Regions from separate parts of the Cellvibrio sp. ATLC23 genome, predicted to be linked through region 3. Evidence: predicted binding sites of a transcription regulator. Region 3 holds the regulator's gene; each other region holds the start of a gene.
What was found. The regulator PhoB, encoded in region 3, activates phosphate uptake and scavenging genes when phosphate is short. The targets are predictions, from matches to a motif close to TGTCATAAANNTGTAACA.

Region 1 (2,204 bases), on a different contig from region 3:
GCCCCTGCCAGGGGCGCTTGGTGCGATGGGGGGAAATCAATAGCCATTCACCCGAGAGCGGGTTATAGCGACGATGAGGGTGTTCGTTTACTGAAAATTCTTCGTTCATAGCATTTCTTATAGGGCATATAAATATGATAATTAACCGATTGGTGTAATTTACCCTAAACAGAGATGCTCTGCAATCAAGCGCGCTGTTTTACCCGAAAGAAAAAGCCCCGACAATTGAGCCGAGGCTTTAAAAGGGATCACTACTACTAAAATCAACCAAAGCGATTAAACGCGATAATTCCCCACACAACAGCCAGCAACACCAAACTCATAAAAACCAGTGCTGAGCCTATATCCTTAGCACGCCCGGATAGTTCGTGGCGCTCAGAGCCTGTGCGATCCACTACCGCTTCAACTGATGAGTTGGCCAACTCGGCCATCAATACCCAAAACACACTACTGATCAATAAAATCAACTCTATGTGATTTCGCGCAAGCCAAAACGCCGTAGGGATCAAAATAACGGCCAACCCTACTTCTTGCCGAAAGGCAGCTTCGTACCTCCAGCTGGCAGCAAACCCTTTCATCGAATAACCAAACGCATCTATTACGCGCGCGATACCGGTTTTGCCTGGCTTACTCATTCATTGTCTCCACTGGGTTGTCACTACAGATTAATTACATATTCACACAATAGTCACACAGCAATGTTACTAATAGATGGCGCAAGCAAAAATTAGATTGCCTGTGCGATTTCATCTGCAACTATTTAGCACGGCGGTGAATCATGAACACTTTTTTACAGCGCGTCCATCACTTGGATACCCTCGCTTTTTTGTGGGTTCATGTGACTAAAGGCTTTCAGTATCGTCGCTCCGTCAAATTCATTTCGCAGACCGGCGATGGCCCATTCTATTTAATTGTCGCCCTCTGTTTATTGGCCCTCGAACCTGTTGCGGGCACACATTTTTTCTGGGCCGGCATTATCGCCTATATTTTTGATGTCAGCTTATATTTGCTCTTGAAAAACGTGATCAAGCGCGATCGCCCAGCAGTAAAAATCACCACCTATCAAGCGTGGATCACACCATCGGATCAATTCAGTTTTCCCTCGGGGCACACGGCTGCTGCCTTTTTATTTGCCTGTTTGATTTTTAATTTTTATCCAATATTTGCAATCCCCTGTTTTATTTGGGCCAGCGCGATTGGCATGAGCCGCGTATTACTCGGCGTACATTACCCGACAGATTTAGTCGCCGGAGCACTGCTAGGTAGCGCCTGCGCCTTCTGGGGCATTTATTTGCACTCGTTAATTATTGCATTGCATTAGCAGAGTGATGATTAACCCACTCGATATTCAACCAAAGAGCGAGACCGCATGAAAATATTGTACGGAGTTCAAGGCACTGGCAATGGCCACACGACACGCGCGCGCATTATGGCTAAAGCCTTTGCCGATGTTGGCGCACAAGTTGATTGGGTTTTTTCAGGCCGGGAGCGTGACAAGTTTTTTGATATGGAAGCCTTTGGCGATTTCCAATGCTATCGCGGGCTTACCTTTGCCACCGAAAAAGGTAAGGTTTTATTTGTAAAAACCGCACTGACCTCTAACATCGCCCAACTTTATCAAGACACCAAAAAAGTTAACGTAGAAGGTTACGATTTTATTATCAATGATTTTGAACCGGTATCCGCTTGGGCAGCAAAACGTGCGGGTAAAAAAGTAATCGGCATATCACATCAAAATGCTTTTTTTTACGATATTCCCAAAGCCGATAGCAACTTTATCACCGACTGGTTCATGCATAACTTTGCGCCTGTCACGCAAGCAATTGGATTGCACTGGCATCACTTCAATCAGCCGATATTGCCGCCACTGGTAGAGCCATCTCACTACCCCAATGTCTCTACACCAAAACATTATTTGGTCTATCTGCCATTTGCAGGGCTGGACGACATAGTGCCGCAGCTGCGCCAATTTCCCGATTATGATTTTTTTATTTATCAACCAGTGCCTGCAGCTTATGACGAAGGACACATCCATGTTCGCCCCTTCTCCCGTGAAGGTTTTCAAATGGATTTGCACAGATGTGAAGGGGTGATTTGCAGTGCCGGTTTTGAACTGCCCAGCGAAGCCATTCATTTGGGTAAAAAGATATTAGTGCAGCCCGTTGCCGGGCAAATGGAACAAAAGTCCAACGCCGTGGCACTGG
Region 2 (2,204 bases), on a different contig from region 3:
CGCTGGTCGTAGGCGTATTGCAGCAGCCAATCGACAATATTAACTATGTGCTGGTCGTTGGCGTCCGGGTCGCTGGCACTACCCAACTCCACCAGCTGTTCAAAATTGGTGATCGCCGAGGCAGCGGTTGCACCGCTGGCACCGGATACCGAGCGGGCGAGAGTGTAAAACTCCACCATAAAGCGTTCGATATCGGCAGGGTTAGCCACCACACGTTTAACTGCACGCCGCGCGACATGCTCTACCTGCGGCTCCCAACCCGCCATAAATGGTTGGGTACAAGCGATAACCACATGATCTGCCTCGACTTTGACACAGAGAATGCCGTGGCGCTTGGCAAAGGCATAGCTCATCACCTCGGTACATTTGGCCACGTCGATTTTCATCGCATCGATATGAAACAGTGGCAAGTGCGCCTTGCTCGCCAGCCATTCAGTCAAGGTATCCCCATCAAGATTTTTGCCGGGGCGCCGTACATCTTCCAGATTTTGGGTGGCGATATAGGCGAGCGGGTGCATGATCGCCTGCTCGCGAGTGCGCGAGGCACCGAGCAAGATATTGGCATCGACCTGTTTCATGCGTCCATCGGCGACCAGATCCTGAATCAAGCCGCGTAAATCCAACACCCGATCCAACACCTGCGCCATCTTATCGTTCCTGTTTATTGATTGGAGATCAATGGATTGTAGCGACTCTAAGGCCAAGAGTCTGCTCAATGGCGCTCAAGTTGATATCGCCATTTTGGGTGCTATCGACCACCTCCGATTGATCACTCGCGAGTCATGCCCCAAAAAGAGTCACAAAAACATCATAAAAATGTAATAAAGCCGCGTGACCCTGAGAGACGATCTTTCTATACTGCACGCACTTTTAACCGGAGGGGGATTTCATGCCTTTTGCAAACCTGTCAAACCTGTTTGGTCGTTCGCCCATCAAACCTATGCAAGAGCATATGGCCTTGGCTGTCAAAGCCGCATCGGAATTGATCAGTTTTTTTGACGCCGTTACCAGCGAAGACTGGACGCGTGCCAGCGAAATTCAACAAAGCGTGGTGAAATTCGAAAACGAAGCCGATGAGATCAAAAAGCACCTGCGCCTTCACCTCCCAAAAAGCTTGTTCCTGCCGGTACCGCGTACTGACTTACTGGAACTGCTGACCATGCAAGACCGCATCCCCAACCGCGCCAAAGATATCGCCGGTATTATTATGGGCCGCCGGATGACTATTCCGGCCAGCATGAAAGACCAAATGAATGAGTTTGTGCACGCTAGCGTAGCCGCAGCCGAACAAGCTCTCACCGCTATCAACGAACTCGATGAACTGCTCGAAACCGGCTTTAGTGGACGCGAGCTGACTGTCGTTGAAAACATGATCAAGGAATTGGACATTCTGGAGGAGAAAGCAGATCAACTGGAGATCGGCGTTCGCACTTCACTCTTCGCACTGGAAGCACAATTGCCACCGGTCGATGTAATGTTCTTGTACAACATCATCGACTGGGTGGGTGATATTGCTAACCGTGCCCATGACGTAGGCGGCCGTTTACAGCTGCTGCTCGCGCATTAATCGCTATTAATTTAGGTATTTCACCATGACTTTATTTGCTGAATACGGCCACGTGCTGCTTATTCTTGCCTGTGTGTTCGGGCTATTTATGGCCTGGGGTATAGGTGCAAACGACGTAGCCAACGCCATGGGCACCTCGGTGGGCTCGCGTGCGTTAACGATGAAACAAGCCATTATTGTGGCGATGGTGTTTGAATTTGCAGGCGCCTATCTCGCCGGCGGTGAGGTGACTGAGACAGTACGCAGTGGTATTGTCGAGCTGAGTGTTATGTCTGAGCACCCGGATTTATTCGTGTTCGGCATGCTTTCTTCGCTGCTCGCCGCTGGTAGCTGGCTGTTAATCGCCAGTATTCTGGGCTGGCCAGTATCCACGACCCACTCCATCGTCGGCGCCATTATTGGTTTTGCGGCCGTGGGCATCTCCGCTGAAGCGGTGCAGTGGGGTCAAGTGTGGGGCATAGTAGCCAGCTGGGTAACTTCACCGCTGGTTGCGGGCATTATCTCTTTCTGGATCTTCCGCTCGGTGCAGCATCTGATTCTGGACACCGAAGACCCTTTTGCCAATGCCAAACGCTACATACCTTTTTATATGTTCGCAGTCGGCTTTTTCCTGTCGATGGTGACCCTGCTTAAAGGC
Region 3 (2,204 bases):
GTTGGCGACAAAGTCCTGCCGCATTTTTTCCAAATTGTGTAGCTGGGTGACGTCGCGCACCACGATCAAGCGCTCGCTTTTGCCAAACGGGGTGATTTGGAATTGCAGGTGTTTGGATTGAAAGCGTGGTGAGGGTAGCTCCAGCGGCTCCTCGTATTTGCCCTCTTCGAAATAGCTGACAAATTTGGGGTGACGAATAAAGTTAATGACCGATTGGCCTTGGTCTTTGGTGTTAAGCGCCAGCATCCGGTGGGCGGCGGGATTCCAAAAATCCAAGTGTCCGCGGGCATCCAGAATGATCAAACCGTCTTTCAGTGCCGAGCTGATTTCCTGAATACGCTTAATTACTGCCTGCAGATTTTCTTTTTCAACTCGTTGGCTGCGCTGTAACTGGTAGATGTTGTCAAACACCTGACCCCAGATGCCAGTGGCTTCGGGTGCTTCTTCCGCTTCCTGACACAGCAGCCACTGATTGAGGCGGCGCATTTGCCAGAGCATCCAGATAATGTAAGCGGCGCAGCCAATCAGCATCCAAACGGCGTACAGGCCGCTGAAAAAACCAATCAGGCTGCACAGGGCGAGAATAATGAGAATGCGCTGGAGCTCAGCGCTAAAACCTTTTAACAAGACCTAAACCTCGTGGTGTATAGCAGTCACAAGGTCGGGACTCCGCCGCAAGACCGTCTGAGACATGGATGTCGAAGATGAGCCTACATGGATGTATTCACGGCGTGTCTTGCGGTGGAGTCCCGACCTTGCGACGAAAATCAGGGATCAGGCTTCAATACGAGTAGAAAACCTATAGCCCGTACCGCGTACCGTCTGGATCAAATCTTCGTGGCCATCAACGGTGAGGGCTTTGCGCAGGCGGCGGATATGAACATCCACTGTGCGCTCTTCCACATACACATTGCCGCCCCAAACGTGATCCAGCAATTGGCTGCGAGTATAAGCTCTTTCCTGATGGGTGAGGAAAAACTCCAGCAGGCGATATTCAGTCGGGCCCATATCAACCGATTGATCGTGAATGGTAACGCGGTGGCTGGCGGGATCAAGGCACAAGCCTTGTACAGTAATCGGCGCGGAATTGATTTGTGGATCGGCGCGGCGCAATACTGCTTTCAAGCGTGCGACTAATTCGCGCGGTGAAAAAGGTTTGGTGATGTAATCATCGGCGCCCACTTCCAGCCCCTGAATCTTATTATCTTCTTCGCCTTTGGCGGTCAGCATGATGATGGGGGTGTTGGCGGTCACTTCATCGCGCTTCAAACGGCGCGCTAATTCGATGCCGCTGGTGCCGGGCATCATCCAATCGAGCAGGATCAGGTCGGGCTTTTCATCGATAATAATGCCGTGCGCGTCCTGTGCATTGCTCGCTTCCAACACGTTGTATTCAGCCATTTCCAGCGCTACCCGCAGCATATCGCGGATTGCGGATTCATCGTCAACGATTAGAATTTTGCGACCAGTCATAAATGTTCTGCCTGAAAAAACCACGGTTTGCCTCACAGGTTTGTGAAGCTATTGTTGCAGTGTATTAAATAAGCTCAGTGTTACACATTTATGACAGGGTGAAAAATTAGCCGCTAGTGAAATTGATAATCCATAACGATCCCGACAAATACCGCGACACCGACCCAGTTGTTATTGAGGAATGCCTTAAAACAGGCGGCGCGGGCGCGAAAGCGAATCAGCCATTGTTGATAGACAAATAAGCCGGCCGCAACTGCCAGCCCTACATAGTAAAAACTGCCCAACTCAAAGCGATTGCCGACCAGTATCAAAGCGTAAATTGTCATGACTTGGAGTGCGCCAGTGATAATGCGATCCTGCTCGCCAAACAATATCGCGGTGGATTTGACGCCGATTTTCAGATCGTCATCCCTATCCACCATCGCATAAAACGTATCGTAGACCACTGTCCAGAGCACCACTGCCAGATATATCAGCCAAATACCTTGCGTGAGTTCTCCCGCTTCGGCGGCGTAAGCCATAGGTATGCCCCAGGCGAATGCCGCGCCCAGTACCACTTGCGGCAAATGGGTGTGGCGTTTCATAAAGGGATAGCAAAACGCGAGAATCAGGCCGCCAACCGACAGTTTGATGGTGAGAGGGTCGGTAAATAGCACCAGCCCAAAGGCGATCAAACATAGAGTGATAAACAGGCCGATGGCCTCGCGGCTGGTGAGGGCGCCGGTGGCGAG
Region 4 (2,204 bases), 190 kb from region 3:
TGGGCGGCGCATGATTTATACCGGATTGCATGAAGCGTTTCTTACCTATTTAAAATTATCATTTTTTGCCGCGCTGTTTTTTACTCTGCCTTTTTTATTAATTCAGTTATGGCGGTTTATGACACCCGGTCTCTACCAACACGAAAAACGCGCCGCCTCCATTTTATTTTCGCTTACACCTTTATTGTTTTTACTCGGCGCTGCACTCGCTTACTACGTGGTATTCCCTATGGCTTGGGGATTTTTTATCAGCTTTGAAAGCGATGCAGGCACTTCCAGTTTACCGGTGCAACTGGAAGCGCGTGTCAGCGAATACTTAGGTTTAGTGATGCAACTGGTGCTGGCCTTCGGCCTGAGTTTTGAATTGCCGGTGGTACTCTTATTAATGGCTTATGCAGGCATGGTGAAATCCACAACACTGGCGAACGGACGGCGTTATGCCATAGTGGGAATTTATGCAGCAGCCGCCTTTATTACTCCGCCCGATTTAATTTCACAGCTCGCACTCGGTACACCGATTCTGCTCTTGTATGAAATTTCTATCTGGATGATTCGTTTAATCGAAAAAAATCGCACTGCAAATTCGGTAGCGAGCCCCGCACAATAATTACTCGTCAACTCCCATCGCTTTTGCTCACCGTGACAGGTGTAGGCTAACTATTTTTTACGATTCTAAAACTGTAAAAAAATCCGTCATTATTTTGTTGCGCAAAAAATAATTTTAAAAATTTAAAAGAAGATGTCATAAAAGTGACGCAGCAATTTCATAGAGGCGGGGTAATCTCCAGTGCGAGACATTGCGCTCATCGCCAAATGAACAACACCTCACACCGGAGATTACGTCATGAATTATAGTTCAGAAAATCTTGTTGCAACCGAAAATTTATCTGTCGAACCCATTGTTAATCGTCGCGATTTTATGAAAGGTGGCGTTGCAGGCGCCGCTGCGATTTCATTGGCTGCTGTCAGCAGCACTGCCAATGCTAACTTCAGTAGCGACTACGGCCCAGTCATGCCAGTAGCCGATGAAGTAACTGGTTTACCGCTGTTGCAATTACCCGCCGGTTTTAAATATTGGTCTTATGGTTGGACCGGCATGACCATGAAAGACGGCACTGCTACACCAAGCTCACACGATGGAATGGGTGTTGTAGCAGCGCAAGGTAATACTATCGCGCTGGTGCGTAACCACGAAGTTCGCGGCAGCGGTACTGCGGTAAAATCCCCCGCTGTTTATAACCCTGCGGCGGGCGGCGGTTGCTCCAATTTAATTTTTGATGCGTTTAACGGCCGCTGGTTAGCGTCTTATATGAGCATCAGCGGCACCTCAACTAACTGTGCCGGTGGCATTACGCCTTGGGGTACTTGGCTGACTTGTGAAGAAACAACTTCATCTTACGGCGGCATGACTCACGGTTGGATTTTTGAAGTGCCCGGTTTTGGCAACGCCAAACCTCTGCCGATTAAAGCCATGGGGCGCCGCGCTCACGAAGCTACGGCAACTGATCCGGTAACCGGTTATGTTTATATGACTGAAGATGCTGGCACCTCTTCCGGTTTTTACCGCTATCGTCCAAACAGCTACGGCAACTTGCTAGCCGGTGGCGTATTGGAAATGCTTAAAGTAAAAGATATTCCGCAAGCCGGTTTATTAAATTCTTATCCTGACGGCACCAGTTGGGACGTTGAATGGGTTGTTATCGATCAACCAGAAGTAATCAATCCACGCAACTACACTCAAGGTTATAACAAAGGTGCAGCGCGTTTTGCTCGCTTGGAAGGCGCATGGTACGACACGGGCTTAGTGTACTTCACCTCAACCAGTGGTGGCGGTATTGGCGGTGGCCAGGTATTTCATTTTGATCCGCGCCGCGAAAAACTTACGCTGGTTTTTGAAAGCCGCAACAACACCTCTCATCCAGTATCCCCTGACAACATGAGCGTTAGTCCACGCGGCGGTATTTTGTTGTGTGAAGATCGCGGAGGAATTTCACGCTTAATGGGATTAACCCAAAGCGGTGAGGTATTTGAGTTTGGCCGCAACAATATGAATTTGAGCCCAGCCGATGCCGCAGTTGTTCACAGCCAATTTCCCGGTACAGCAGGGCGTATTAGTGCCGGTAACTACATAGGTGCAGAAACCTGTGGTGCGTGTTTTTATGACCGCTGGCTATTTGTAAACATTCAAACTCCCGGCGTTACTT

Region 1: a site for PhoB is predicted at 700-717, ahead of AC2CG4_RS02315 (phosphatase PAP2 family protein). Genes of this name have one in related genera too.
Region 2: a site for PhoB is predicted at 807-824, ahead of AC2CG4_RS12610 (TIGR00153 family protein). Genes of this name have one in related genera too.
Region 4: a site for PhoB is predicted at 741-758, ahead of AC2CG4_RS13375 (alkaline phosphatase PhoX). Genes of this name have one in related genera too.

What each region holds. Positions count from the first base shown of each region.
Region 1 is NZ_JBXUOS010000001.1:575,997-578,200, reverse strand. Features, by position in the region: gene AC2CG4_RS02325 (UDP-glucose--hexose-1-phosphate uridylyltransferase) at 1-109, opposite strand, end outside; gene AC2CG4_RS02320 (diacylglycerol kinase) at 264-635, opposite strand; gene AC2CG4_RS02315 (phosphatase PAP2 family protein) at 779-1,321, shown strand; gene AC2CG4_RS02310 (MJ1255/VC2487 family glycosyltransferase) at 1,370-2,204, shown strand, end outside.
Region 2 is NZ_JBXUOS010000007.1:78,393-80,596, forward strand. Features, by position in the region: gene tfpB (type IV pilus assembly ATPase TfpB) at 1-647, opposite strand, end outside; gene AC2CG4_RS12610 (TIGR00153 family protein) at 890-1,567, shown strand; gene AC2CG4_RS12615 (inorganic phosphate transporter) at 1,593-2,204, shown strand, end outside.
Region 3 is NZ_JBXUOS010000008.1:190,934-193,137, reverse strand. Features, by position in the region: gene phoR (phosphate regulon sensor histidine kinase PhoR) at 1-627, opposite strand, end outside; gene phoB (phosphate regulon transcriptional regulator PhoB) at 775-1,473, opposite strand; gene ubiA (4-hydroxybenzoate octaprenyltransferase) at 1,587-2,204, opposite strand, start outside.
Region 4 is NZ_JBXUOS010000008.1:5,695-7,898, forward strand. Features, by position in the region: gene tatC (twin-arginine translocase subunit TatC) at 1-607, shown strand, start outside; gene AC2CG4_RS13375 (alkaline phosphatase PhoX) at 845-2,204, shown strand, end outside.